3 regions of the Psychromonas ingrahamii 37 genome follow, and region 3 is predicted to be linked to each of the others. Evidence: predicted binding sites of a transcription regulator. Region 3 holds the regulator's gene; each other region holds the start of a gene.
What was found. Region 3 encodes sigma-54, which starts transcription at its own class of promoters, with help from an activator protein. Its sites were predicted from a motif close to GTTGGCACGNNNNTNGNNT; they were not measured.
Positions count from the first base shown of each region.

Region 1: the regulator sigma-54 is predicted to act here: its motif matches at 2,679-2,697, upstream of PING_RS02235 (PEP-CTERM sorting domain-containing protein).
Region 2: the regulator sigma-54 is predicted to act here: its motif matches at 4,011-4,029, upstream of PING_RS15590 (P-II family nitrogen regulator).

Region 1 is NC_008709.1:530,436-540,845, forward strand. It holds partial or broken gene PING_RS21725 (hypothetical protein) at 365-556, opposite strand; gene PING_RS02230 (polysaccharide deacetylase family protein) at 892-1,911, opposite strand; gene PING_RS02235 (PEP-CTERM sorting domain-containing protein) at 2,074-2,634, opposite strand; gene PING_RS02240 (tetratricopeptide repeat protein) at 3,268-5,910, opposite strand; gene prsR (PEP-CTERM-box response regulator transcription factor) at 5,954-7,309, opposite strand; gene PING_RS02250 (porin family protein) at 7,335-8,732, opposite strand; gene PING_RS02255 (AAA family ATPase) at 8,740-9,492, opposite strand; gene PING_RS02260 (XrtA system polysaccharide chain length determinant) at 9,489-10,410, opposite strand, start outside.
Region 2 is NC_008709.1:3,720,959-3,731,368, forward strand. It holds gene PING_RS15570 (heme ABC transporter permease) at 1-747, opposite strand, end outside; gene ccmB (heme exporter protein CcmB) at 818-1,486, opposite strand; gene ccmA (cytochrome c biogenesis heme-transporting ATPase CcmA) at 1,479-2,117, opposite strand; gene PING_RS15585 (ammonium transporter) at 2,340-3,560, opposite strand; gene PING_RS15590 (P-II family nitrogen regulator) at 3,594-3,932, opposite strand; gene PING_RS15595 (serine hydrolase) at 4,323-5,498, shown strand; gene ybeD (DUF493 family protein YbeD) at 5,595-5,864, shown strand; gene lipB (lipoyl(octanoyl) transferase LipB) at 5,881-6,531, shown strand; gene lipA (lipoyl synthase) at 6,524-7,492, shown strand; gene PING_RS15615 (1-aminocyclopropane-1-carboxylate deaminase/D-cysteine desulfhydrase) at 7,612-8,622, shown strand; gene rsmC (16S rRNA (guanine(1207)-N(2))-methyltransferase RsmC) at 8,869-9,918, shown strand; gene glgC (glucose-1-phosphate adenylyltransferase) at 10,037-10,410, shown strand, end outside.
Region 3 is NC_008709.1:3,568,718-3,579,127, reverse strand. It holds gene acnB (bifunctional aconitate hydratase 2/2-methylisocitrate dehydratase) at 1-2,151, shown strand, start outside; gene PING_RS14935 (winged helix-turn-helix domain-containing protein) at 2,472-3,308, shown strand; gene PING_RS14930 (YacL family protein) at 3,860-4,231, shown strand; gene mgtE (magnesium transporter) at 4,416-5,777, opposite strand; gene PING_RS14920 (HPr family phosphocarrier protein) at 5,792-6,070, opposite strand; gene rapZ (RNase adapter RapZ) at 6,176-7,024, opposite strand; gene PING_RS14910 (PTS sugar transporter subunit IIA) at 7,358-7,804, opposite strand; gene PING_RS14905 (RNA polymerase factor sigma-54) at 7,897-9,348, opposite strand; gene lptB (LPS export ABC transporter ATP-binding protein) at 9,453-10,178, opposite strand; gene lptA (lipopolysaccharide transport periplasmic protein LptA) at 10,181-10,410, opposite strand, start outside.

The DNA of each region.
Region 1 (10,410 bases), 1.5 Mb from region 3:
ACGATTAAATAGTTTTATTTTTTGGCGTAAATTTGGCGTAAACCTGCCTAAACCCAAGACAACCAAAAAACACCAAGTTTAATTGAAACAGTAAGATAAGTGTTCTAAACTAGTGGATGTAACCATGTTTTTGGGATTCAAAATCCGTTTTCGAAAGAAGTGCCGGTTCAAGTCCGGCCTCGGGCACCATACTTTAATTCCTTGCTTATGCAGGGATTTTTTGTTTCTACCGATCAGTAAATTCCTTTTTAATAATTATCTTCTGTCCATATCTGGACCTTTCTACCCATATTTGATACTTAACCTTTAGATTCTGTGCGCAATGAGATCCCAAACTTTCCAACAAGCTATAAATTAATCGAACTTAGTTTTTATTATCGGTAATCATTGCTGGTGGTACTTCTATTGATCCATGTAATGACCGATAAAAACCGAACACTTTCTTGGCAGCTTTATTCTCATATTGAATCGGTAATAAACTCACATTAACTGAATATAGGCGCTTACTGTTGTAATAAGCAAAATAATCTAAAATGCTTAGTTCTGCTGCCTTCTTCGTTTTAAATGTTTTTTAGTTTGGTTGCTTGTTTTTTGCACTATGGGGGAGACGTTCTGTGGGGAAATTGTGCCTGAATGCCCCTTTACCGCTTATGCTGGCATCGATTTCCATGGTGCTAAGTAATTTTCTATAATCATCATTCTGCGATCGGCCCAGATAGATAAGTTGATAATAGCGTTGCTTGTTGGAAAAATAGTCTTTAGCAGCAGGAAGAATTTACGAGAAACCAATATTTTGCATTAGGTTAAGTTCATAATGTTATTTTCTTGATCATCCATATCATGATGCTCTATTGTCGGATAAATCTAAAGTGACTAAAAAATCACTTATATTTATGCATTTTTAAGATGCTTAAGGTCTTGATAGGTGATAGAAATTAACTCTTTATGTTTTCTTATAAAATCTTCTAATTTTATAAGTGAGTAGGGAGATAAACTTTTTGGATGCCCCATTACATTAAAAATGCTGTTTTTATCTGCGAGTTTTAGATGCTCTTTAAATGCTTTTTCCAGCTGCCCCGCTTTTGAACTATCCAGCATAACTGGCCCGTAGGTTGTTCTCGTTAAACGTTCAATATAATAACTTCGACTGGCCAGCATCGCCTGCCCATCGCCAAAGGGGGTAAATAGATGACTGGAAAGTTTTTTGCGCAGCGCAAGCTTCCAAAAAAACAGAGGTGAGGTTTTAGTTGCGCTGATAGGGATCTCCGTAAAGTACCCGTCTTGCTGTGCCGTTAGAGGATCATTATCAAAGTGCCAATATGCTTTAGCAGGTATCTGATTAAACTCAAACCAGCGTGTTGGATCATCGGAGTGTCCCTGTGCAAAAACGGTGCTGTCTAACCAAATGTTATTATTCTGCAGTGCCTGTTTGATTTTATCAAAGGGCTGTAAACACCAGCCGCCAGCTCGAAAAGCGAATATACTTTGTTCACTGCATGATTCGAGCTCTTGTTTATAACTTGTTACTATGTCATCAATTTCCTGCGGGCTAAAATCATGCAGGCGATAACGGCCAGTATTAATAACCCAGGCATTGCCATCATAGTAGCTATCCTCCCAGTGCGGGTGAATATGCAGTTGTATATCATGCCCTTGTGATGAGAGTGCTTGTAATTGCTTTTTAATGGCAGCGTATTGCTGCTCTAAAACAGGGAAATCAACGGCATACTTTTTTAGTTTAACCAGAAACCCCGCATCAACAAATAAACTAACCTTATAGTCATATTTATTGAGTAGCGTTAATAATTGTTGGGTCGGATCAAAAATACACTTTTCAACGCTACCACAATTTTTACCGAAAAAAATCTCATAATCTAAGCTGAGCAGCAACTGGATCTGGTTATTTTTCATTGATTTATTCCGATTTAAGCAGGTAAATAGATAATGATGGCGTATTTCATATAACGGGATAAGTGTAGACCAGCTTTAGATTGAAGGTTTTTTATATATAAAAAAAGCCCAAGATTATTATTCTTGGGCTTATGGGTAACCTATGATTTAACTCAATAGGTTTTATGATGCTTTTTTGTTACGACGGGCGAAACCAAAACCGAGTAAGCCCAAACCTAACAACGCTGCACCAGCCGGCGCAGGAACAGATCTAGCAGAGAATGTTGTCTTATCACTACCTACTTGAGTGGTAAATACCCAAGTAAACAAAGTATCGTCATAACCAGCGTGTGACATAGTACCGTTACCGTTAATGATTGCTCCACCTGAAGCAACTGTATTACTAATGATATTTTCAAGATTAAATGTAAACCCTTCTACTAACCATAAAGGGGATATTGGTAAAGTAATTGGATCAGCAATATCATTTATGATTACATTAGAACCAAAAGCAGAAACTGACATATCGAGAACTGTAACCCCGTTTGCAGCAAAGTCACCATTAGCGATACCTACGTATGAACTATCGAAATCAACTGCCTTTATTTCGGTTGTTGATGAATTATAAGTGGTAGCGGCGTTTCCGGCAAGACTAATTATACCATTAATCGGTATTGCAGAGGCTGTGCTGGTTGCGAGTAAAAGAACCAACGAAGTGGTTAATAACGAGATAGCTTTTTTCATTTTAATACTCCTTAATATATATGGATGATTCCATATGCTAGATAATGCATACAGCGTGCCAAGCTTAAAAAAACTTTAATATCAGACGGTTATGTTTTTTTGTTGTTTGGGAAAGATCTCTGGTATTCAATGTGTAAAATTATTCAACAGTGTCCTTTGATAGTTTATCCATGAATCGTTGTTTTTAATGAGCCAGATTGGCAGTGTTTAAGTGTGCTCTTTAGGTTTATATTTGTGATTAAAGATTTTATTATTTCAGTAAATCTCAAGCTGTTGTTTTTTTTAATGTTTTTTTTAATGTTTTTTTTTGTATTTTTTAAGATTTTTTTTGTTGTTTTTTGTTGTTTATTTTTTTATAAAAAAATCCATTGTTTTTCACAAAAAAAGTTGTAAATTTTACCGACATATCATTATTAATGCTTTCAATTAATCACTTAAAAGATCTGTGGTTTTAGATTTTAGTTGTTGATTTTTATCACTTAAATTAAGTGGTGGCATTGTCTGTTACTAGGGGCGTTGGGGTAGATAAATTGTTATAAATGATCTTTCTTTGCTGCAGTTGTTTGGGCGTTATATAAAAAAAGGTGAAAATACGACAACTGACCATAAAGGCCAGTTGTAATAATTTTTAATTTATTGATTATTTATTTCCAGCAAGTGAGATTTGATTTCTGGCTCATTGGGAGATAATCGCATGGCTTCTTCAATTAACTTTTTGCCCTGCTGCCGTTCTCCATTCTTATATAAAATCCAGCCGTAAGTATCTAAAATGGCAGCATTTTCAGGCATTAATTTATAGGCTTTCTCAGCTAAGGTGATGGCAATAGGATTGCCTTGTTCAAAATATAACCAGGCGGAATTGTTTAAGCTGACAACATCATTCGGTGTTTGTTTCAGTTGTGCTTGATAGACCTGCAGAGCTTGCTCTTTCTTGCCATTATTTTGCAAATAAATTGCTTGGTAGCGTATTGCTGTTAGGCTTTTGGGAAAGGCTTGCTGCCATTCATTAAGAAAAGCCGCCGCTTTTTCTGAATTATTATTTCCCAATAATAGATACAGTTGGTCTGCAACCTGTTCATCTTTTGTTTTTTGCCAGTAAGCCGTTAACAAATTAATTGCTTGTTGTGGCTTTTCTTGGGCTACAAATATTCCTGCATACAACCTTGTTGCTAAAGAGCTCTTTGGTAAGATTTTAGCAATCTTATCTGTTATTTTTCGCGCTTCAATATATTGTTCTGAGCGGATTTCAATATCAGTTAGTAGGCTTAACAGCGTGATATTTTCGGGTTCTTGCTTAAGTGCTGCGATTAGTATTTCTTTGGCTTTTGGATAATCATTTTCTGCGAAAGCTTTACTCGCCTTTAATAAATTAAGTTGTACGGTTAATTGATTAAGGCTTGCTTGATATTTTTGCGGCAGTTCATTTCCCGCTTCTTTTGCATAACCCGTTGCCAAGTCAAGTTTATTTTGCTGCAGGGTTAACGTTGCCAGCGTTAATGCTAATAGGCTGGCTTCATAATTTTTAGGTAGATAGTTGGCAGCCTTTAACGGATCTTTTTGCTGATCTATTAAGCTGCGAACAATACCGGTGTAAGACGTAATTTCCGTCGGATAATAGCTTATGATTTGTTTGTAATTATCTAGTGTTGATAGCCATTTTTTTTCTATTTTGTTGATCTGGACCAGGCTATAAAGTGCTTGGAGATGGTTATTTTCCAATGCCAAAATCTTTTCTATTATTTTTCTAGCTTCACCTGATTTGTTTTGATAAATATAGTAGTTTGCGACAATTAATTGTGTATCGGTATTTTCGCTATACATGCTTTTTAAATTGGCAACATACTTATCCGCTTCAGTGAATTTTTTAAAAGTAAGCAGTTGACGAAGATATAACATTTGCAATGTATTATTTTCGGGATGAGAAGACAAAACAACATAAATGGAGGCTAATGCTTTTTCTGCTTGGGGCTCAGGTAAACTGTTATAATAAAAATTTTCTGTTAACGCGAGACGAATTGATTGTGGTGCTAATAATTTAGCTTTATCAAGTGCCATTTTTGCTTTTGTAAACTCTTTTTGTTGTATTGCCGCATTTGCATAAAGTACCCAGGTATCAACATTTCTGTTTTTTTCAGGTATGTTTTTGAGTAAGTTTAAGACTTCCTCTGATTTGTTTTGCTGCAATTGAGTTGCCATATACAACTCAGTGAGTTTAATCGGGGATATTTCTGGATCGATAATATCTGTTAAGTATTTTCCTGCACTTTCAGAATTCCCTTCATTGTAGAAAATCAAGGCTAATAAAGTGGCTGATTTTTTGTGCCCGGGATTATTATCTAATATTTCTAATAATACCTTTTTAGCAGTTGAAAATTGTTGATTTTCAAATAGTTCAAGCGCACGTGTATACTGCATTGAAACTGACTCTGCCAGAGGAAACTCTTCGGAGAGAATACGTGTATATATAAGCGCTTCTGAACCGCGGCCTTGTTGTGTTAGCACATTGGCCAAGCTTTGAATAATCTGGATACGTTGATAGGTGAAAATATCACTAGTTGGAAGGACGGACAAAGCTTCCGATAATGACTTCTCTGCATTAGTAAGATCCCCGGTTTTAATGTAAATCATACTTTTAAGGAAGAGCGCTTCGGTGTTCTTTGGCTCTGATTTTATAATTTCATCAAGCGTAGTGAGGGCCGCGCTGTGATTGTCTGAGACAGCTTCAATTTTTGCAAGTGCAAGCATACTCTTAATTTTATAATCTGGATTTTTTAATGATTCTGTAAAGGCTATCTTTGCCTGTTGTAAATTATTACTTAAAAGCAACTGTTGCGCTTTTACAAACTGCAAATGTTGAGGTTTATTTTGTAAAATTTCTGTCTGATGCTCGATTAGGCTTTGAGCCGAGATTACTTTTCCAGATTGTTGATAAGCATCTAGCAGTGCAAAATAATATTCAACATCTTTAATACCTGTAAAAGATTCAAGCAGTTTAACGCTTTCTAGCGGTTGCCCTGATTCCTGGTTGATCTTTGTTATGATCAAATAACCATCAATACTGGTTGGATCTATTTTAATCGCATCATTGGCAGCACTAAATGCAGCTTTAAATTGGTATGCATCAAGGTATGATTGACCCTGTGCAAGGTAGGCATCTTTGTTGGTGCTCTTCTGTACCTCTTTAGATTCTCCGCAGGCAGAAAGAAAGATAGTTGTTACAAGCATTGATATCGTTAATGCTTTGTCTATTTGAAGATTAAAAAATTTTAATTTCATATTTATCTTACCTATTCAAATTGGCTTTAATATATAGCCAGTATTACAGAGGGGTATTTAAATGATGCTTTTTCATTAAGTCATAGAGTGTCGGTCTGGTTATGCCAAGTGATTTTGCGGCCGCAGAAATGTTATTATCAGTTGCATTAAGTGTTGTTTTTAGTGCGTTTATTTCAGCACTTTCTCTAATCACTTTTAAGCTAAGCGGGCTACTGTCAGATGATTTTAATCCGATATCTTCTGCTGTTATATTTTTTTGCTCACACATAATGGCTGCACGAGTTATTTTATTGTTAAGTTCTCGGATATTACCGGGCCATGAATACGCTTCTATTGCATTAATTGCATCTTTAGTAAAACCTGTGACTTTTAGGTTTTCTTTTTGAGTGTACTTTTGAAGCAGATAGCGGGCTAATAGGACTTTATCGGAGCCTCGCTCTCTTAATGGAGGGATATCTATTTGTATCTCTGCGATCCGATAATAGAGATCTTCGCGGAATTCACCGCTAGCCATCATTTCTTCTAAATTTCTATTAGTGGCGCAAACAATCCGAGTGTCCAGGTGGATTAATTTGCGACCGCCAATACGTTCAATTACTTTTTCTTGTAGAAAGCGCAGTAACTTGGCTTGTAATAGTAGTGGCATTTCACCTATTTCATCGAGAAATACTGTTCCACCATTTGCTAGTTCTAATTTACCGAGTGTACTTTTTATTGCCCCTGTATAGGCACCTTTTTCATAGCCAAACAGTTCACTTTCAAATAAATTTTCAGGAAGAGCAGCGCAGTTAATGGCAACAAAGGGATGTTCATTGCGGGTACTTAATGCATGCAGTGATTTTGCTAATACCTCTTTGCCGGTACCACTTTCACCTAAGAGTAAGCAAGCTGCGCTGGTGGGGGCAACTTTTTCGATTAGCTTACAAATAGTTAACATGCGTTCATCTGCAGTAATTAGTCCTTCAAGATGACTGCTTTTAGATAAATTAAAAATTCTATTTTTGGTTTCAAGTTGGTGCATATGAAATGCACGTTGTACGATAAGTGCCAAAGTATCAGGATTTACCGGTTTACTGTAAAAATCATAGGCACCAAGGCTGACCGCTTTTAAGGCATGTTCATTGCAATCATTGCCGGTCATCACAATTAACTTCATATGTGGATTTATGGACAGGGCTTGTTGTACCAAAGAAAAACCTTGGGTTACACCGTCAGGATCAGGGGGCAAACCTAAATCTTGCACCATTACTTGTGGTTCATGTAAACGAATAGCAGCAATTGCATTATCTAAGCTTGCTGCAACAACAACACTGTAATCAGAAAAATGCCATTTAAGCTGCGTTTGCAGCCCTATATCATCTTCAACAATTAATAATGTTTTAGTTTCGTTTTTTGACAAAATAGTTCCTTAAAAATTAATTGCTTCAGTATTTATAAGCAATTCTGCTTGTATAGTGTTGTTCTTCATAACCAGAGGTTTTCTGGATATTTTCTTGTTTTTCAAAAGCGGCGCTAAGCTGGATATACAGTGAGTGAGTTACATTATATTTTGCAGAAACTTCTGCTTCAGTCACTTTTTTTATTGCACTACTTGTTAGATCTGTCCTGAGATAACTGACCAGTAAACTGGAGCTTAAGTTTTCTGTTAATGACCATGTTAGTTTGCCTAAAGCACCTGCTTCAGTTACTTTTTTTATTGCACTGCTTGTTAAGTCTGTTCTGCGATAACTGACCGATAAATCAGATCTTAAATATTCTGTTAATGACCATGTCAGTCCGCCAAAAGCACCATATTTATCTTTAATATCAATCTCATCTATGGCTGTCAATTGATCGCTACGCTCGAAGTCAAAACGTAGGTTACTAACTAATTTATCATTTAGTATTATATATTGATGTTCTAATGATAAAGATGTGTACCAAAAAAAACTATTTTCCACAAAGGCTATTGGTTGATCTGTTTCGAACTCTCGAGATGAATCGGTCAGTGTTTTAGATGCGTTAAAAGTAAATAAATGCTTCCTCATTTGTGCATTAATAGTGAATCCATACTGTTCGCCATTATTTTTCGCACTTAGACTGTCAACCCATGTTTTTCCTATATTCAGCGAGTAGGTTCCTAATAGATAACTCCGTGTTAATTTTGTGTCTAGTTTTTGTTGTCTGTATTCCTCATTTAAATCATCAAACTTTTTTTTGCTGCCAGAATAGCTTACCTGAACTTGAGACTTCTCACTTAGAGCGTATTGCCAGCTAATCAGTGCTTCATTGCTATTGCTATCACTCTTTGCCCCATCCCCCGCAAACCAAGTTTCTGTGTGATCTGCACCAACAATAAAGGTAGTTCGATCTGAGTAAGGAAGAGACCACTGCAAGCCCGCTTTCAGAAAATCATTTTCATTCTGATTATTCTCATCATTAGCTTGGCTTGGATCGATAAGATAACGCCGGCGTTTATGGGCAAGATTCAGAAGTAGGTTTTTACTGAAAACTTGCTGTGAAATTAATGCATTACCCGTCCAATAATTATTTTCTTGTAATTCCTCTTTATTTTCTTTTGTATATTCGGCGTCATAAGTAAGTGCAATATCAGTCGTTGTAAATTTTTTTTTGTAACCTAGTGCCATATCAGCTGTTGCTGAGCGAGCTGTTTGCTTGTTATCTGTTGATTTATAAATATTGTCACTTACTATATAGCCAGCTCCAAGTTCTACAAATGAGCTTTGCTTATCGGTTGTTGATGCTGCAGCATGAGTTTGAAATAAGAGAGCAAAAAAAAAGATACTTGGACATGATTGAGTAGATATTTTGTTAATCTTCATAAGTATCTCATTTATTGTTAAGAATAATGCCTGCAAGTTTATCGTTACTAATTAGCTCAATGCCTGTCTGAATTTGTGATTCACTTGTCTGCCCATAGCGCACTACTAAAATAGCCATATCGCAAATTGACGCTAAAATCTGGCTTTCAGCATAATATCCAATAGGGGGCGTATCGAGAATAATAAAACGATCTGGATAGCGTTTTTTGGCCATCTCTATGAATTTTTCCATCTTCTCTGATGAAAAGTTTTCTGCTGCGTGTTCAGTTTTAGATCCAGCTGGAATAATTCTTATCCGCCGGATGCCTGATGGATAGATAATATCCTCTATTTCCTGGGTATCTTCCTCAAGAAAATTAGACAAACCAAATTTTGGTTTTTCTTTAAGGTAGTTATCTAAACTAGGAGTGTAATTATTGCAATCAATAATTAATGCCGTTTTTCTATGATCCAAGGCAATACTAGCGGCTAAATTCACAGCAACATGCGTTGTACCCGAGCCTTGGTTAGTGCTAGAAAGCATGCAGACAAAATTTTTGTTATTAGCCTTTTTTAATATTTTAGTGCGTAATTCACGATAATTATTGAGTGATTTTTCATCCCCGCAACCGGGATAAATTATTTTTAATGCGTCAAGTTCATCGGACGTTAATAACCAGTCATCATTCATTTCTCGAATTTGTTTTCGACTATCATCGGAGATATTCAGTGCGTTATGATTTCTCTCAGTGATCTGTTTTTCTAAAGGCATAACTGTCATCTTATCCGCTCCATTAATAGAGAATACAGTGGCGTAAATAGCTCTGATATTGGGTAGTCATAGCGATGACTAATGGCAATGCCGACATAAACAGTTACAACAAATAGCAAAGCAAAAAGAAAGGCTATATTTTCTGACCTTTTTTTGTTTCTTTCAGAGCTATTAAGCTTATGATCAATACTGACAAGCAGTGGCACATTGGTAAATTGTGCAAGTTGAGATGCAAAACGGATTTTATTCTCTAGCAGTATTTTAACTAAAAACAGCGAAACTAGTAGTAAGAAACCTAGAACAGGACCCGCAATAAAAAAATGTAAAAAGCGTGGACCCGATGGTAGTGTTGGATAGCTTGCTGGTTCCTGCACTTTGTAATTAACCCCTTGTCCCTCAATATCAAGTACCATTGATAATCGAGCTTTCTCTTTATTGGCAAGCATGTCTTCATATAGCCCTTTGATTACACCGTAATCTCTGTTTAATTCGGAAAGCTCTGCCTGGTTGTTGGCTATACGTTTACGTCGCTCAGAGGCTTTTTCGAGCAGTACATTAAAGGCATTAAGTCTATTTACTTCGGTATTGTATGAAACTTGTGCCGTCGACAATTTACTACTAATTTCCTGGTATAAGGGGTTAAATTCAGCACCTACTTGAGACTTGTCCTTTTCTTTAAAGGTCAAATTTGTGACGTTTTTTTCCATATCACTAATCTGATATCTGACTTCAAGGACTTCAGGATAATCGTCCTTGTAACTTAGTAACAAGTGATCAAGATATTGTCGTAACTCTTTAAGTCGACGGTGATAGATAGCTGCCTCATAATCATTAGATGAAAACTTATCTTGGGATTTCAATTGATTTTTGAGTGAGGAGATTTGTGTTAAAATCTCCATTTGATAAATCTTCATATCTTCAATGTTA
Region 2 (10,410 bases), 150 kb from region 3:
CGTCATTTTAACATTGTTTAACGCTAACTGCCTTACCCAGGGACGATGACTTTCACGTGCTAAAATTTCATTTCGAAAGCGCATCAAGGTTAACGCCCCTAATAAAGTCGCAAAAGCTAAAATCATAATCAGTAAGGGCCATAACATTTCCAGTGCCATGGATGGTTTGCCAAATTTACTGATAGTTGGCCCCTGATGCAAGGTGTTCCACCACACAACAGAGTAATGAATAATAGGTAAGTTAATCACTCCCACTAAGGTCAAGATTGAAGCGGCTCTGCCGGCTAATACTTTATCAGAAAATGCATTATATAAAGCAATAATACCTAAATAGATAAACAGTAATATCAGCTCTGAGGTCAAACGTGCATCCCAAACCCACCATGCCCCCCACATAGGTTTTCCCCATGCAGCACCGGTAAACAGGGCAATAAAAGTAAACACCGCACCCACGGGAGCCATTGCTGCAACGGTCATTTCTGCCAGTCTAATTTGCCACACTAAAGCCACAAAGGCGGCAATAGCCATGCTGGAATACGCCCCCATCGCCATCATAGCCGCGGGGACATGAATATAAATTATTCGAAAACTATCACCTTGTTGATAATCTGCAGGGGCAAATAACAGTCCCCACAGCAAGCCAATTATAAATGTAATTATTGTCAGAACAACAAACCAGGGTAATAGTTTGCCCGCTAATTGATAACTCTTTTCAGGTTTTGCATAAGGATGCAGCCATTTCCACATAATCTATCTCTATCTGTTTTTGTTAATACTTAGGTTTTAGGTTTTAGGATCAAATAATAAGTGCATATTATCAACTGACGCTGACACGCAATGATGCTGCTATTGCAAAAGGCGCTAAAATAATGGCGGTAATTAACATTGCCCCTAATAAAGCTAATAACCCTATATAGGATTGTCCATAGGATGCGGCATCAATCGCCATTGTCGAAAAAATTAAAATGGGAATACTAAGCGGGAGCATAATTAAACTCAATAGGATCCCCCCTTTTCTTAAGCCAACTGTCAGTGCAACACCAATAGCACCAAATAAACTCAAAATGGGCGTACCGATTAAAAGCGTTAAAAATAATGCAAAATAGGTATCAATATCAAGTGATAAAAAAGCCGCCAGTAGCGGAGAAACCAATAAAAGAGGCAACCCTGTCAGTAACCAGTGAGAAAAAACCTTCGCGCTGACCAGCCACGCAAGCGGAAAAGGGGACAACATCAACTGCTCTAATGAACCGTCAATAAAATCATCTTTAAATAAGCGCTCAAAGGATAATAAAGCCGCCAATAATGCAGCCACCCAAATAATACCGGGTGCAATGCGCTGCAGTAAAGCGGGATCTGTACCAATACCTAAGGGGAAGAGCGTGACAACAATAATAAAAAACCAAACCGGATTTAAAATATCACTGCCGTGACGAAAAGCCCCTTTTAACTCTTTAGCAACGACTTGAAAAAATGCGCTAAACATATTCTTCACCGGCAGCAACCCCACCTAATTGAATTTTCCGTAACAATGAAGCATCGAGCCTCAGATCCTGATGTGTAGTGAGGAGAACAATCCCCCCTTTTTCTGCATGCTTTATAAATAAAGACTCCAACACGGCGATACCTGACTTATCAATGGCGGTAAAAGGTTCATCTAATACCCATAACGGGCATTTATTAATCCATAATCGGGCTAAAGCCACCCGGCGTTGTTGTCCGGCAGAAAGCTGAGCCGTTGTCACATCTTCATAACCTGCCAACCCAACCTGTGCTAAAACAAACCACAAATCAATATCTTGCTCTGCAGCATGTAACGTCTGAAAAAACTGTAAATTTTCTAAAGGGGTTAACTCAGGTTTTATACCTGATTTATGACCCAGATATAAAAGCTGCTGGTAAAAAAATTCACGATCTTTATCTATTGAGGAGCCTTGCCAAAAAATATCACCTGAATACGGCGTGGACAAACCTATTAGCAACCGAAACAGGCTTGTTTTACCTACGCCATTAGGTCCTTCAATCTGCACTATCTCACCCGGTTTGATGGTAAAGCTTAGATCTTTGAATAAAATACGATCCTCACGGACAACCGTCAGCATTTTGCAGTGCAGCATGAACTTAACCTAATAAATTTAAGGATAATATTTGTACAAAGACAATCATTAAGGGGTATTTGAATGCTAACACAGAAGATTATATGAAGTAATAAACATAACAGATTAATATGTACGTTGGTGCTAGATATCTTTATTCGTGCCTATTTTTAACTTTAGTCAAAACTAAAAAAGCCCTGACTTAGTAATAAGGCAGGGCTAATTAAATGACTTTTTTAGCTGTTATCGAGCAGTGAACTCCGGATAAGCCTCTACACCACAATCGTGTAAATCCATACCTGTTTCTTCTTCTTCAGCGGTAACACGAACGCCCATAGTGACTTTAATAACGCTCCAGACAATCCATGACGCAACAAAGACAAAACCGAAGATAACCGCAGCACCGTATAATTGGGTCGCAAAAGAAGCACCCTCATTATTTAGTGGCACCACTAATAGACCAAACAGACCACAGACACCATGCACAGATAAGGCACCTACCGGATCATCTAACTTTAATTTATCAAAAGTCAGGATACTGTAAACAACGATGATACCTGCAACCGCACCGATACCTGCTGAGAATAGTGGAGTAGGCGATAAAGGATCCGCAGTAATGGCAACTAAGCCTGCTAATGCACCATTTAAAATCATGGTTAAATCAGCTTTACCCCATTTAAGTTTACTGACTATTAGAGCAGCAATGGCACCTGTTGCTGCCGCCGCATTGGTATTAACAAAAATCAAACCAACCGCACTGGCATTTTCTGCATTCGACAGTGCTAATTGTGAGCCACCGTTAAAACCAAACCAGCCCATCCATAAAATAAGTGTACCTAATGTTGCAAGTGGCATGTTTGAACCCGGGATAGGGTGAACTGAACCATTTTTACCAAATTTACCTTTACGTGCACCCAGTAATATAACAGCTGCTAATGCCGCAGCAGCACCTGCCATATGAACAATACCAGAACCTGCAAAATCACTAAAACCGGCTTCAGCAAGGAAACCACCGCCCCAAGTCCAGTATCCTTCCATTGGGTAAATGAAACCTGTTAAAAAGACCGAGAATATTAAGAATGCCCACAATTTCATACGTTCAGCCACTGCGCCAGATACGATTGACATTGCTGTTGCCACAAAAACAACTTGGAAGAAGAAATCTGATTCAAGTGAATGGTCAGCACCTTCCGCTTGGATACCTATCAAACTGCCAAATGAAGGTAACCAGCCCCCTGCGCTATTATCAACATACATAATGTTATAACCAACCAGCAGGAACATGGTACAAGCGATGGCATATAACACGATGTTTTTAGTTAAAATTTCAGTGGTGTTTTTAGATCGAACAAGCCCGGCCTCTAACATTGCAAAACCTGCCGCCATCCACATGACTAAGACACCTGATATTAAAAAATAGAAGGTATCGAGCGCAAACCTGAGTTCTGTTACTGTGTTTTCCATAATAATTCCTCTTTTTAAAAATTACTTAATAGATTAAAGGGCTTCTTCATCAAGCTCACCGGTACGAATACGCACAACTTGCTCAAGGGGATGAATAAATATTTTCCCATCACCTACTTTCCCGGTATTAGCAGCAGCACAAATAGCTTCAACTAGACGTTCTACATCTTCTGTTTTTATGGCAATTTCAAGTTTCACTTTGGGTAAAAAGTCCACCTGATATTCAGCACCACGATAAAGTTCAGTGTGGCCTTTTTGACGGCCAAAACCTTTAACTTCTGAAACGGTTACGCCAGCAATGCCAGCATTCATAATCGCTTCTCTTACTTCATCTAATTTAAACGGTTTAATTATTGCGGTTAACATTTTCATCAGCATTCCCTTCTTATTTTGAAATTTCAATTGGTGGTAAAAATAACGAGTTGATTATTTTTACCTTTGTTTAAATATAAGCAAATAACATGCCAAAAATAAAAACCTTTAATATACAATAGGTTAATCATTAGCGTTAATCTTTCCAATCTCAACCATGCACCAAAAAAGTGCAACTATTACGTCTTTGGGCACAAAAATAAATAAGCGACTTAAATAACCGCAATCGCTTTATAGACCTTCATATTAATAAAATGAATAGGTGAATGTGACAGCCTGATTTTAAAGCATCCTTGATCTGTAGAAATCACTCTTCACCCCTTAGCAAATAAAGGTTGATCTGCTATGATAAGAAAATATTTTTATTCTAATCATTCACAGGTATCTTTCATGAAAAAAATAAGCCTTCTGGTTACCGCGCTCATTTTCAGCTTTAACCTATTTGCAAACCCAACAATAACGCCAAGTGCACCGGAAATTGGCGCAAAGGGATATCTGCTTATTGATTTTAATTCAGGAAAAGTACTTTCTGAAAATAATAGTGATGTAAGACTTAATCCAGCCAGCCTTACAAAAATGATGACCAGTTATATCATTGGCCAGGAAATTAAATCCGGCAACTTATCACCCGACGATAAAGTGACTATTTCCGAAAAGGCGTGGTCAAAAAATTTCCCTGAGTCTTCTAAGATGTTTATTGAAGTGGGTAAGGAAGTGAGCGTCGCCGACTTAAATCGTGGCATTATCATACAATCAGGTAATGATGCCTGTGTGGCGATGGCTGAATATATCGCCGGTAGTGAAGGTGCCTTTGCAGATTTAATGAATTCTTGGGCAGCCCAGTTAGGAATGAATAATACGCAATTTAAAAATAGCCACGGTTTAACAGCTGAGGGTCACTACACAACACCGCATGATATGGCTATCTTGGCGCAAGCATTAATTAATGATGTGCCCGATGAATACCTTATATACAGTGAAAAATCATTTAAATTTAATGGTATTGATCAACCAAATCGTAACGCTTTATTATGGGACAAAAGTTTAGACGTAGATGGTATCAAAACAGGCCATACCAACGAGGCAGGTTACAGCTTGATTTCTTCGGCAACCAAAGATGGCATGCGTCTAATCAGTGTAGTAATGGGCACCCGTTCAACTTCTGCACGTCTAACCGAAAGTAAAAAATTACTCAATTGGGGATTCCGCTTTTTTGAAACGCTGACTCCTTACAATGCTGGCGACCAATTAGCGAATGAAAGAATTTGGATGGGTAGCCAGCCAATGATTCGATTAGGCGTAAAAGATGATACGCCTATTACGCTGCCAAGAGGTGAGGCCAAAAATTTAACCGCTAATTTTATTATTGAAAATGAATTGCGCGCCCCCATCCAAAAAGGTGATGTGGTCGGCAAGGTAAACTATTCAGTGACGGGTCAACAGACAGTGGATGACGAACCGATTGCGACCTACGATCTGATCGCCTTAGAAACCGTGGAAGAAGGTGGTTTATTTAGTCGCTTGATAGATTATATTAAGTTATTATTTATTGGTTGGTTTAGCTGATTTTAGCCCCACATTATAATAATAAGTGAGCTTTCTCCTGAGCGAGTTCGCCATAGAACATAAAAAATTCGATTAACATTGCCCCTGGAGTTTAAAATGGCGTTAAATACCAACTTTGATACCCTATTAGAGTTCCCCTGTTTATTTACCTTTAAAATAATGGGGCTTGCTAAACCAGAATTTATGGAGAAAGTGCTTGAGGTGATCCAAAAGCACGCTCCCGGGGATTATGCGCCGACCATAAAACCCAGTTCAAAGGGCAATTATTGTGCTTTGAGCATTCCTGTGACTGTCACCAGCAAAGACCACATTGAAACGATTTACACTAAGGTGAGCGAACTTGAACTTGTTCGCCATATTCTTTAACACTAATGGTTACTGAATGAAAACATTGGATACACAGCTTAAATTACGTTACTTAGGTAGACAAGATTACCTAACCTCGTGGCAGGCAATGAGCGACTTCACTAATCAACGTGATGAAAATACCATCGATGAAATATGGTTAGTCGAGCACCCTGCGGTGTTTACCCAAGGGCTTGCGGGCAAAGCTGAACACCTGTTAAAGCACAGTGAAATCCCGATCGTGCAAAGCGATCGTGGTGGACAAATCACTTTTCATGCACCCGGACAGTTGGTGGTATACTTACTGATTAACCTTCGCCGCAAAGCGCTTAATGTACGCGCATTAGTCACGGTTATGGAAGACAGCATTATTAATTTATTAGCAGATTATAATGTTATCGCAGTGGCTAAACCCGATGCGCCAGGTGTCTATGTTAATGGTAAAAAAATAGCATCACTGGGACTGAAGATTCGCAAAGGCTGTTCTTTCCACGGATTGGCATTAAATGTTGATATGGATTTATCCCCTTTTTTGCAAATTAATCCCTGTGGTTACGCGGGACTGGAGATGACCCAATGTAAGGCTGAGGGGTTAACGCTTTCAGTTGACGAACTCGCACCGTTATTGATTGAAAAAATGAATCAACAATTAGACTATTCACATATTGAGAGTTTTCACCATGAGTAATAAACCAAGTCAATTAACTGCAGGCAAAAAACTACGCGACGCTGATAAAATGTCTCATATTCCGATTAAAGTTGTCCCTTCGAACAAATCGACGCTATTAAAAAAACCATCCTGGATGAAAATAAAACTTTCTTCTGACAATACACGCGTCAATGAAATAAAAGCAGCATTACGTAAAAACAACCTTCATTCAGTTTGTGAAGAGGCCTCATGCCCAAACCTCAATGAGTGTTTCAATCACGGCACCGCAACTTTTATGATTTTGGGTGATATTTGTACGCGCCGTTGCCCATTTTGTGATGTCGGTCATGGTAAACCGCTGGCTGTCGATGCCAACGAACCTAAAAAACTGGCTGAAACCATTAAGGATATGAAACTAAAATATGTTGTTATCACCTCGGTGGATCGCGATGATCTTCGTGATGGAGGAGCGCAACATTTTGCCGATTGTATCCGTGAAATTCGCTTATTAAACCCAGAGATTAAAATCGAAATTTTAGTGCCTGATTTTAAAGGCCGTATGGATAAAGCCTTGGCCTGTTTTGAGCAGGATCTGCCTGATGTATTTAATCATAACCTTGAAACAGCACCGCATTTATATAAGCAGGTTCGACCTGGCGCTGATTATAAATGGTCTTTAAAACTGCTTCAAAAATTCAAAGAGAAACATCCGCATATTCCAACAAAATCAGGTTTAATGGTGGGACTCGGTGAAACAAATGAAGATATAGAGCAAGTACTTACTGACCTTAGAGCGCATGATGTTAATATGTTAACCCTAGGGCAATACTTACAACCTAGCCTGGACCATTTAGCGGTACAGCGTTTTGTTCCGCCCTCAGAGTTTGATGAATTAGGCGTAAAAGCCAAAGCCCTCGGATTTGATCAAGCGGCTTGCGGCCCCTTAGTTCGCTCCTCATACCATGCGGATTTACAAGCATCTGGCCAGGAAGTGAAATAAAATTACCCACGCCACTAGGAAAAGCGCATTGAATGCGCTTTTCCTGTTATATACGGCGCCTTTTTATCACCTTCCGCGTAAGACAACAATATACCGCCATTTATTGAGGCAAGAAAATATTGCACCCACCACAGAATCAATCTCAAGATCAAGCAAGCAATGGCTTACAACAACTTGAAAAAAAAATGCAAAGCATTATTGCCCCCTCCCCATTGCAGAAAATTGAACATCCTTTATTAGATTTTTGGCAGTTAACCCTGTCGGTTAAAAGAGATGATCTTTTACATCCGGCAATATCTGGGAATAAATGGCGGAAATTAAAGTACAACTTATTGGAGGCGCGCAGACAACAAGTTGATCATATTATTAGTTTTGGCGGTGCTTATTCAAACCATATTCATGCACTTGCTGCTGCAGGATTTTATTTTGGTTTTAAAACCACTGCCATTATCCGTGGAGAGAGTTGGTATGCAAATAACCCCACACTAAAACAAGCCTTAGCATGGGGAATGGAGTTACAATTTGTGACTCGCCAGGAATATAAACAAAGAGCAGAGCCTGCCTACCTGCAATCTTTACAGAGCGCCTATCCGAACGCTTTTATTGTGCCCGAAGGGGGCAGCAACCGATTTGCCCTACGCGGGGTAATAGAAGCGCTACAGGAAATTCAACAACAAGCAAGTGTTACTGTTGATCATATTATAACGGCCACCGGCAGTGGCAGTACGTTAGCAGGACTGGTTGCAGGCATAGCACAATCGCAACGACAACCGAAAGTAACAGGTATTGCCGTGTTAAAAAATGCACACTATCTTAATCAAGAAATAGCCTTACTATTGCAACAGGCCAAGATCAACAATAAGAATAACTGGCGCTTACAAACAGAATTTCACCATGGGGGTTATGCCAAAGTACCGCTTGAATTAAACCATTTTTGTGAGCAGTTTAGCCTGCAAACGGGCATTCCCGTTGAACCTATTTACACAGGCAAAATGTTTTATGGCTTATTTAAACTTATCGAACAAGGCTATTTTAACCGAGGCGAACATATCGTTGCCCTGCACACTGGCGGTCTGCAGGGGTTAGACGGATTAAAAGAGAACAGGAAAGAGAGAACAGATCTGACTTAAGTGTAACCCGCTAGATTTTAATTTAATTTGGATATATAAAGAGCCGCTACAGGTGTTTGTAGAGCAGGCCTGTTGGGATAATTTTAGCGGTTATAATTCTAAATTTATCTCTTAACCATTAAAAATGACATTCTGCGGGTGAGAAATATAAAAATAACAATATAATGCGCGCATCCATTAATATCAACTTACCCATTAATATGAACTTACTCCGATTTTGAGTAGAGTTAACAACAGGAAAACCCAATGTCACTTGCGAATCACACATTTTCAAATCCCAGCCGAGTATTGCAACGCAATGAATCCCTTTTTACAAACAAGAATATTCTCGTTGCAGGTAACATTGATGATGAGTATCCGTTGCAGTTACAGGCATTAGCCAATTCATCTACCTTTTGTTTCAGTGATTATCGTTATTATAGTGTGTTAAAAGATAAATTAACGACATCTGAGGTGCACTTTACCGATAACTATCAGGGTGAAACAAAATTTGACCTGTTACTGATTTTTTTACCTAAAGCAAAGCAGGAAACTTTGTACTTATTAGCGAATCTCACCCCCCATTTGCAACCAGGAGCGAGTATTATTTTAGTGGGTGAAAAAAAATGTGGCATCAAGAGTGCCGACTCATTATTAGCGTCCTATTCAAACAGAATAAATATGATTGATTCAGCTCGCCACTGCAGTATTCTCCATGCTGAATTAAATCAACCGGTCAACGCCTTCACACAATCACAATGGATAAAAACTTACCCATTAAACATCAATAATACTGAGTTACAGATCTGTTCTTTACCGGGTGTTTTTAGCTATGGAGAATTAGATAAAGGCAGTGAGTTATTATTACAAAACTTACCCGATAAAATGTCTGGCAGAGTGCTTGATTTTGGATGTGGCGCGGGTGTTATTGCATGTTATGTTTTAAAAAAACACCCGCAACTTAGCGTTGATCTTGTGGATATTAACGCCTTTGCTTTAGCGAGTGCAAAGTTATCACTGCAAAGCAATCAACTAGAAGGCAACGTCTTCCCATCAAACGTATTTTCAGACATCAAAGAAAAATATAATATACTGCTTTCTAACCCGCCTTTTCATTCCGGAAAAAACACCGACTATACCGCTGCAGAAACCTTTATAAACCAATCAACTAACCACCTGAAATCAAAAGGGAAACTGTCTATTGTAGCGAATAGATTTTTGAACTACGAAGGGTTACTTTTTAAGGCTTTTTCAAACGTAAAAATAGATCAAGAAAGCAATAAATTTAAAGTGTTGAGTTGCATCACAAAAACTTGATAAATAATAAAAAACTGACATAGTCTTCGTATATGATGGAAGTATTGCATTAACCTTGGGAAATTGCCTCGTTATGTACTACGCATAACATTCATCTTACTTTTATCTGGAGACATTTATGGCTGGAATTCTTGCTATGATTCTTGCAGGAGGGGAAGGCTCTCGCCTTTTCCCTTTAACTCAAACTAGAACAAAACCCGCAGTACCCTTTGGGGGGAATTATCGTTTAGTCGATTTCGCACTGAACAATTTTGTTAATGCAGATTTAATGAAAATTTATGTCTTAACGCAATTTAAGTCTCAATCATTAAATATTCATTTACGAAAAGCCTGGCGTTTGTCAGGCATAGGTAAAGCAAACCGTTTTATTGAAGCCATTCCAGCACAGCAACGTGTTAATAAAAACTGGTATTCAGGCACCGCAGATGCGATTTATCAAAATGCACGTTTTATAGAAAAAAGTGCTGCGGAGCATGTTTGTATTTTTGGTAG
Region 3 (10,410 bases):
GCTGATGCAAAATGGTTTTTAAAGAAACCTGCTGTTGCAGAAAAAATGACCATGAGTGTATTTAAAGTGTCTGGGGAGACAAATACTGATGATTTGTCTCCAGCCCCCGATGCCTGGTCTCGTCCCGATATTCCATTACACGCTTTAGCGATGTTAAAACTTTCACGAGAAGGCATTGTTGCTGACGAGGAAGGTGTCGTTGGACCGGTTAAACAAATTAATGCACTGAAAGATAAAGGTCACCCGTTAGTTTATGTTGGTGACGTTGTCGGTACCGGCTCTTCGCGTAAATCTGCAACTAATTCAGTTTTATGGTTTATGGGTAACGATGTTCCATTTGTACCTAATAAACGTGCTGGTGGTGTGTGTATTGGTAATAAAATAGCCCCTATTTTCTTTAATACGATGGAAGATTCAGGCGCATTACCTATTGAGATGGATGTCAGTAAATTAAATACCGGTGATGTGATTGATATATATCCTCATCAAGGAGTTGTTAAAAACAACGCTACCGGTGAAGTTATTACTGAATTTCAATTAAAAACAAATATTATTCTTGATGAAGTACGTGCCGGTGGACGAATTCCACTTATTATCGGTCGTGGTTTAACAGATCGTGCGCGTAAATCTTTAGGGCTTGAAACATCGACTGTCTTTCAATTGCCAGTTGAAGTTAAACCTTCAACAAAAGGTTATACGCTGGCACAAAAAATGGTCGGTAAAGCTTGTGGTACTGAAGGCGTACGAGCAGGTCAATATTGTGAGCCTAAAATGACCAGTGTTGGATCGCAAGATACAACAGGCCCAATGACACGTGATGAGCTCAAAGATCTTGCCTGCTTAGGTTTCTCCGCTGATTTGGTTATGCAATCATTCTGCCATACGGGTGCATACCCTAAACCCATTGATGTTATTACGCATCACACTCTGCCTGATTTCATCCGAAATCGTGGTGGTGTTTCTCTGCGCCCTGGTGACGGTATTATCCACTCGTGGTTAAATCGTATGTTATTACCGGATACGGTAGGAACAGGTGGTGATTCTCATACACGTTTCCCGATCGGCATCTCTTTCCCAGCCGGTTCAGGCTTAGTGGCATTTGCTGCAGCGACAGGTGTTATGCCGTTGGATATGCCAGAATCTGTGTTGGTGCGTTTTAAAGGCGAAATGCAGCCAGGCATTACATTACGTGATTTAGTGAATGCAATTCCCCACCAGGCGATAAAAGAGGGCCACTTAACGGTTGAAAAAGCGGGCAAAGTAAATGTGTTCTCTGGCCGTACTTTAGAGATTGAAGGGTTACCAAAACTTAAAGTTGAGCAAGCATTTGAATTATCAGATGCCTCAGCAGAGCGTAGTGCTGCGGGTTGTTCGATCAAGCTTGATAAAGAACCTATTATTGAATACTTAAACTCTAACATTGTGATGCTTAAGTGGATGATAGCCGAAGGTTATGGTGATGTTCGTACTATTTCTCGTCGTATTGAAGAGATGGAAGCCTGGATTGCAAAGCCTGAGTTAATGGAAGCGGATGAAGATGCAGAATATGCCGCTATTATTGAGATTAATCTGAACGATGTTAAAGAGCCTCTTTTAGCTTGTCCAAATGATCCCGATGATGTGAAATTACTGTCAGAGGTTGCTGGCCAATCAATTGATGAAGTCTTCATTGGTTCTTGCATGACCAATATAGGTCATTTCCGTGCAGCAGGTAATTTGCTCCAACAATTCCCTGGTCAATTACCGACCAAGTTATGGATTGCCCCACCAACAAAAATGGATGCTGCGCAACTTTCTGATGAAGGTTATTATGGCATCTTTGGTAAAGTGGGTGCACGAACTGAAATGCCGGGTTGCTCTCTTTGTATGGGTAATCAAGCGCGAGTGGGTGATAATACCACTGTGGTTTCAACTTCAACACGTAACTTCCCTAACCGTTTAGGTAATAATGCTAATGTGTACCTGAGTTCAGCTGAACTCGCTGCAGTTGCCGCTATCGAAGGGAAACTGCCAACGGTTGATCAATATATGAAGTATGCTCAATCCTTGAATGCGACTGCCGCAGATACCTACCGTTACCTGAACTTTGATCAAATAAAAAGTTATATGGATAAAGCAAATAGTATTATTCCGGTGAAAGCTGCCAGCTAACAAGTATTATTTTTTTATAACTTAAAAAATTAGGCCTCTCTTCTGGTTATTCGTTGAGGGGCTTTTTTTATGATGGTAAATATATTATTCATTTATAATAATTATAATAATTATAATGAGTATAAATACTCAGAATATTTTTTAATGTCTTTAGTAATACAAATAAGAGTTGTTTTTTTGTTTTAATTTGCTAACATGGTTGGCTCAAAGTTTAGCAGTTCGCTTGTTAAAACTTTCACAGCGTTGCGCATAGGCTTTACTGATAGGATGATGAAAGGTTGGTGTGAAACCCAAATTCAATAAAGAGAATGAGTATTCCTATGTTAGAAAAAAATTTAGTAGTTGGTGAGTTTCTTATCGACACAAGTCAAAACAGCTTAATCCACACAAACCGAAAAGTTTACCTCGGTCCTTTGCGTACATCTCTTTTGCATTTTTTGTGTAAAAATGTGAATAAAGTGGTCACTCGAGAAGATCTTGCCCAACATGTATGGGGTAGATTAGTGACGGATCATACAATTAACCAGCATATCTCTCAACTGCGTAAAAGTATCGGTACCTTAGTCCTGCACGGATTAAATATTTCGACTATTCCCAAGCGTGGTTATATTGCGCGTATGGATGGTATTGGCCTTTCAGAAAATCAGGTTGCTCCCATGGCAAGAGCCGAAGGGAATGCACATTCTGTTAAAAACATGAAAGTATTGGTTGTTGAGACCGAAACCTCTGAGCGAAATCTGTTAATTGAGCAATTAAACACACTACAAGTGTCTTATGTAGAGTGTGTTGCAACAAGTCTTGATGCAGAGCGTTCTGTTGCACTTCAAGATTTTGATTTGATTATTGTGGACTCTCTACTTGTCGATAATACGGGCATCAAGTTAATCAAAGATGTTCGTACAGGAAAAACCTCTGCTGCTGCTGATATCAGTATTTTAACCTCTCACTTTGATGTCCAACGTGAATTGTTAGGGTTAAATAGTTTGTTAGACATTCAGGGCTTATTGCTTAAACCATTCGACAGTCAGCGTTTAAAACAGATGTTAATGGTTGCTAATAAAGCCAATGTTATTTTAAAACCTCAAGCTGCTTATGAACTTGTACCAACCGATGTACTAAGCGATTTTGTTCAACCTAAGGTTGCGGTTAACGATTAATATTCGTTGATTGCATTAAAGCTCCCACGGCAACGTTGGAGCTTTTTTTTTGTCATTTTTAATATGATAGAAAATTATAGTGAAAGAAATAGTTAAGTGACTAGATTGAAAAACAGGCATCATTATTAACTTTTAATTGAGATTAAAATATTATCTCTTTTGCTATTAACTAAAAAGATGAGCCTTTTTTTCTACTTAAAATTAATACTGTCTGCGTTGCGGATTTTATTCAAAATACCCTGTTTTTCATTATGTAGTGGTCAGTTAAAGTATATTCCATGCGTTTGTTGGAAATATGCAACTCATGCCTTGTTATCCTGCGCAATGGTTATGGTTTTTATTAACTCGTTTTATTGGCTGACCTCTGATGCTGGCAAGGTTTATTTTTCACGCAAGTTGATTTACCCTAACTAGTGAGATGTTTGTTCTAATTGTGAAATTAACAACAGAGACTAAAACATCGTTTTATATCTCACCAGGATGTGTTTTAAGCTGTATAAATAAACAGAAAATGAATGGATTTGGTATAACCTATAGGTTTGAAATAAAGTATGGAATTTGAATTTAGAAAAGATTTTTTTAGTGACCAGGCGACTGTAAAGTTATCGATGGATCATGAAGCTTTTGCCACTTGGTTAGAGCAGGAGGGGCAGTCTATCCCTTGGGTCGAAGCGCTGTTAGTTAATATTTCAGCGGTGCAAAAGCGCGTGGTGACTGATTTTAAATTAGTCGGCAGCGAGTTTTCGTTGTTACTCAATAATGACGAAGCTCAAGTTATTAATCATAGTTTGTTAAATGATTTTGATGAGGTTGATTTAGAAGGAGACTTATCATTTTATGACTTGGAGATTGAAGCATCCTGTGGATTCGATGATTTTAAGAACTTCATCGAATCATGGTCAGAATTTTTACACAGCCAATAAAATTATACTTTTAATACTATTATGATTTAGATGATTTAGATGATTTAGATGATTTTATGAATTCATTAAAGCAAATTATGGTTATCATTTTTACACAGCCAATAAAATGATACTTTTAAGACTAGATGATTGTATGAAGTCATTAAAGCAAATCATGGTCAGCATTTTTACACAGCCAATAAAATTATACTTTTAAGACTAAGGTTGCCATACCCAAGAACGAAAACAGGCCAATCACATCGGTCAGGGTGGTGAGGGCCATTCCACCAGCGAGAGCGGGATCAATTTTATATTTATGCATAATCAGCGGTATAGTGACACCTGCAATGCCAGCCACAGATAAATTGATAAACATCGCCCCGGCAATAATGTAACCAACAGTGATATCGCCCTTCCACAGGGTTACCGCAGTCGCGACTAAGGTCGCCCAAATCATACCATTAATTAAGCCGATTGCGGCTTCTTTGCCAATTAACCAACGGGCATTTGTTTTGCCTATATGACCAACCGCCAGTCCGCGAATAACCAATGCAAGTGTTTGATTCCCTGCAATCCCACCCATACTAGGGACTATTGTCATTAATACAGCAAGGGTTGCCATCTGCTCTAAGGTGGCTTCAAACATATTTGATACTGAGGCAGCAATAAAGGCGGCAACAAGATTTAGAGCCAGCCAAACAGTGCGTCGTTTAGCGCTTGAGAGAACGGGCGCATAGGTATCTTCATCATCGTCCATACCGGCCATACCCATCATTGTGTGCTCAGCCTCTTCGCGGATAATATCAACTACATCATCAATGGTAATACGGCCTAAAAGGTGTTTATTTTCATCCACAACAGGAGCGGAAATCAAATCATACCGTTCAAATAACTTGGCAATTTCACCGTCATCCATTCCGACTTCGAGCATTTCTGTTTTGCTATTCATGACCTGCTCTATAGAAAGAGAAGGATCAACGGTTAATAAGGTGGATAGGGGAACATCGCCAATCAATTGGTCTTCTTTATTAACCACATACAGCGTGTCTGTTGCGTCCGGCAATTCACCTTTCAGGCGTAAATAGCGTAATACGACATCAACCGATACATCTGCGCGCAGTGTAATAGTATCGGTATTCATCATAGAACCTGCGGTCTCTTCTGGATAGGAAAGCGCCTGCTCTACACGGTGTCTATCCTGCGCATCCATAGTATCCAATACCTCTTGGTATAGGCTATCTGGAATACCCCGCAAAATAGACGCGAGATCATCGATATCCATACCTTCTGTGGCGGATACTATATTGGTTGCATCCATTAATGCGATGATGCTGTCCTGTGCATCTTCATTTAATTCGTCGAGTATTTCCCCCTGTTCATCATGATCTGTCAAACTCCATAATATTTTACGCTTGGTAGGGGGGGATGATTCAAGCAGTAAAGCCACATCACAGGCGTGCATTTTGTCAAGAATACTACGAGCTAATACGAACATACCACTTTCGAGGGCTTTATCTATTTCATTGAATCTTTCTTGGGTATTTTGAGCATCGCTATTTTCCAGCATGACATGACCTTATATTATTCATTTTCTTCTAAAAACTTATTTTCTATCAGTCTGGTAACAGCAAGCATGGCCCGCTCCGCTTCACTTCCTTCTGCTAGTATTTCAATTTCTTGACCATAACAAGTCTCTAATACTAACAACCCAAGGACACTACTGGCATCGGCTTGTTTGCCTTGATGTTTGATTATGATAGTAGCATCAAAAGACGCAACTAACTCAACAAGTTTGATTGTAGCGCGTGTATGCAAGCCTAATTTATTTTGGATGGTAATAGTTTGTGTGATGGTGCTCATTACAGGTGCTCCTTTAGCCCCTTATGCTCAATTTGAACCTGATATTCTTGATTGTAGCGCGTGTATGCAAGCCTAATTTATTTGGGATAGTAATAGTTTGTGTGATTACAGCTGATCCTTTAATCCTTTATGCTCAATTTGAACCTGATATTTTTGTTTAAACTGAGCAGCAAGCTGTTCTGCTACATAGACAGAGCGGTGTTTTCCGCCCGTACAGCCAATGGCTATGGTCACATAATTACGATTATTTTCTTCAAGGTACGGCAACCATGAATGGAAAAGGTTTTCAATTTGGTTAATCGTTTGTTTTACCACAAGATGACCATTAAGAAATGCTTTTACAGGTTGATCTTTACCCGTGTATTTTTGTAAAGTGGGCTCCCAATGCGGGTTGGGTAAAAAACGCACATCAAAAATATAATCGGCATCATCAGGGTGGATATTTTTAAAACCAAAAGATTGGAAGATGATCAATAAGTTACTTTTAGTCGACCCCTGTAAATGAATTTTAAGACGTTCATTTAAATTATGGATAGAAAGGGTAGTTGTGTCGATCGACAGTGCAGCCCTTTTGTGGATCGGCTCCAGCAATTCATTTTCTAATTCGAGAGCTTGAGAGAGAGACAGTTTGTTTTTAGATAAAGGGTGTAAACGCCTTGTTTCACTGTAGCGGCGAATTAATTCAGCGCTAATGGCATCAAGGTAGATAATCTCTACCTCAACTTTTTGTTGTAATGACGACAGCAGCGTCTGGATTTGGCTGGCATCGGTGGGTAAATTACGAATATCTAAACTAATCGCAACTTTATTATTTTTAGGGTCTACAGTATCGATTAATTGCGCAAGTAACTGGAATGGCACACCATCGATACAGTTATAGCCTAAATCTTCCAACACATGAAGTGCAATGGTTTTTCCTGAACCGGAGCGCCCGCTGATAACGATTAATTTCATTGTACCCCCTTGTTATTACTTAACTGCTAGCAACAGACATAATATTTTGTTGCTTTGCGCATTTCTTAGTTGACGTAAAAGTTTATGACTGATTTCAGATAGCGCAGACAAATACTGCCATTATTGCAATTATTTAACTGCTAGCAACAGACATAATATTTTGTTGCTTTGCGCATTTCTTAGTTGACGTAAAAGTTTATGACTGATTTCAGACAGCGCAGACAAATACTGCCATTACCGCAATTATTTAACTGCTAGCAATAGAGATAATATTTTGTTGCTTTGCGCATTTCTTAGTTGACGTATTTCAGACAGCGCAGACAAATACTGCCATTATTTAATTTCTAGCAACAGACATAACATTTCGTTATTTTTCGCATTTCTTAGTCGACGTAAAAATTGTTTATCCAATAGTTTTTGACTGATTTCAGAAAGAGCAGACAAATACTGTTTACAACGATCTTCCGGTACAAAAATGGCAAAGAGTATGTCAACTTTATTACCATCGTATGCATCGTAATCTATTGCTGATTCACATTGTATAAAAACAGCTGTAGCGGGTAAAGCGCTATCTATTTTTACGTGTGGAATCGCAATACCCGTTCCAACACCCGTAGAGCCGATTTTTTCACGCGCAATTAAACGATTAAATAATATTTGCGGATCTATATTTAATTTTTCACCCGCAATATGGCTAATTTTTTCTAATGCGCATTTTTTGCTTGTACAAGCAGTTTTGGCAAAAACAGATTCTTTATTTAATAAGCTTGAAATATTCATATTTGATTTAGCTATTACAAAAATTTGCGCGATGTTAGCACTTGCGCTATGAATGATCATCAACAAATATGGTTTTCTTGATCTTTATAAAATCAGAGCAGCATTTTTCGTTGGCTTGATGATGAAATCCCCAATAATTCCCGATATTTTGTGATAGTACGGCGCGCCACTTTAATACCCTGGTGTTCAAGTAACAGTGCTATTTTATTATCACTTAAAGGTTTGCTGCTGACCTCTGCAGAGATTAATTTTTTGATTAATGCCTTAATTGCCGTTGAGGAGCATTCTCCTCCACTTTCTGTCGCAACATGGCTGGAAAAGAAAAACTTCAATTCAAAAATACCTCTTGAGGTATGCATGAATTTTTGTGTCGTGACCCGGGAAATGGTCGATTCATGCATATCTACCTCTAACGCAACATCATTAAGCACCATGGGTTTCATTGATTCTTCCCCATATTCGAAGAATGCTTGTTGTTGGCGCACAATACAATGAGAGACTTTTAATAAGGTTTCGTTACGGCTTTCCAGGCTTTTAATAAACCATCTTGCTTCTTGTAAATGACCTTTAATAAACTGAGAATCAGCTTTACTAATATTACCTTTACATAAATTTGCATATGTTTGATTTATGGAAAGCTTAGCATCTGAATCTGGGTGGAGCGATACACGCCATTGACCTGCAATTTTTTTGACATAAACATCGGGCACAATATATTGGGGTTGGCTATTTTCGATTTGGTTTCCAGGTCTGGGTTCAAGCGTTTGAATTAAATGCAATACCTCTGCTAATTCAAACTCTTTTAATTTACTTTTTCTTGCCAGAGTACGGTAATCCCGGTTACCCAGTAAATCCATGTGATGAGCAAGTATTGTTAACGCTTCACTGCGCCATGGTGTTTGTTCCGGTAGATGTCGCAGTTGGATTTGTAAACACTCCTGAGTTGAACGAGCAGCAACACCGATTGGATCAAAATGTTGAATGCGTTTTAGGACAACCAGTACTTCATCTAATTCAATATCATCAGCTTCAGTGATTAAGCTTTCCAAAATTGATTCACAACTCGCGGTTAAATAGCCAGACTCATCTATCGAGTCAATGAGGGCAGCGGCTATGACAAGATCCGTATCGGAAAATGGGGTCAGTTGCATTTGCCAAATTAAATGATCTTGTAAAGAGGTTGAAGATTCTCCCTGGTAAATACTGTCCTCGCCTTCATAACTTGAAGAGGATGAGGGAGAAGTTGTGGAGCTGCTTGAATATTCAGAATAAGATTCTTCCCAGTTATTTTCAGCGGGTAAATCATTAGAGAACTCTTGCTGGGTTATTGCTTCAGAAGTATCAATCTGACTGCTATCCTGCTTTGCGATGACTTCCTGCGTACCGTTGTTATCTTCTTGTTCTAATAGCGGGTTTGAGTCGAGAATATTCTGAATTTCCTGCTGTAAATCCAGTGTAGAGAGTTGTAGCAATTTGATTGCTTGCTGCAATTGTGGGGTCATTGCAAGTTGCTGCCCCATCTTTAAATGCAAACCTTGTTTTATCAAAACATTCCCCCTGAATCTGGCTGATTATATAAGTTATTGAGTTATTATTAATGCGGAATTTGGTTTAAAAAATAGCTTTTTATATACCCTGTATAAGTCTTTTATAATTTAAATTCTTCTCCCAGATAGACCTGTTTTACCTGGGCATTGGCTAATATTTCATCTTGATTACCTACTGCAATAATTTCACCGTGACTAACGATATAGGAATGCTGGCAGACATCTAATGTTTCTCGAACATTGTGATCGGTTATTAAGACACCCAAACCACGATTCCTTAGGTGTTGGATAATAGTCTTGATATCAATCACTGAAATAGGATCTACGCCGGCGAAAGGCTCATCTAAGAGAATAAATTTAGGTTCGGTTGCCAGTGCTCGCGCGATTTCAACCCGGCGTCGCTCCCCGCCGGAAAGGCTCATCCCTTTATTATTACGAATATGAGAGATATGAAATTCATCGAGTAATGTATTGAGCTTTTCTTCACGTTGGGTATTGTTTAACTCTTTACGCGTTTGCAAAATACCCATAATATTTTCGGAGACCGTTAAACGGCGAAAGATGGACGCTTCCTGAGGAAGGTAACCGATACCCTTTTGAGCTCTGATATGCATAGGATGATGGGAAATATCTTCTCCGTCAATGCAGATACTTCCTTCATCCTGTTTTACGAGTCCGACCACCATGTAAAAAGAGGTTGTTTTACCTGCTCCATTTGGGCCAAGTAAACCGACGATTTCACCCGTTTTTACCGTTAAATCGACACCGTTTACAACGGTTCTGCCTTTATAACTTTTTACTAAACCTTGCGCGATTAACTCTGCCATTTTTATTCTTCTTTCCCCACAGTACTTTTTTTCTCAAACTGAGCGGGTAAAAAAACTGTTGTTACACGTGTTTCTTTGCCATCGTTGCTCACGGTTAGTTCTTCTGTTTCCATAAAATAAATAATTTTTGAACCATTTATTTGGCTCTTAAGTTGTTTAACCTGGGCATTGCCAGTAAGCGTTACTTGGGCCTTAGCCACATCGTAACGAATAACATTTGCCTCTGCATCGA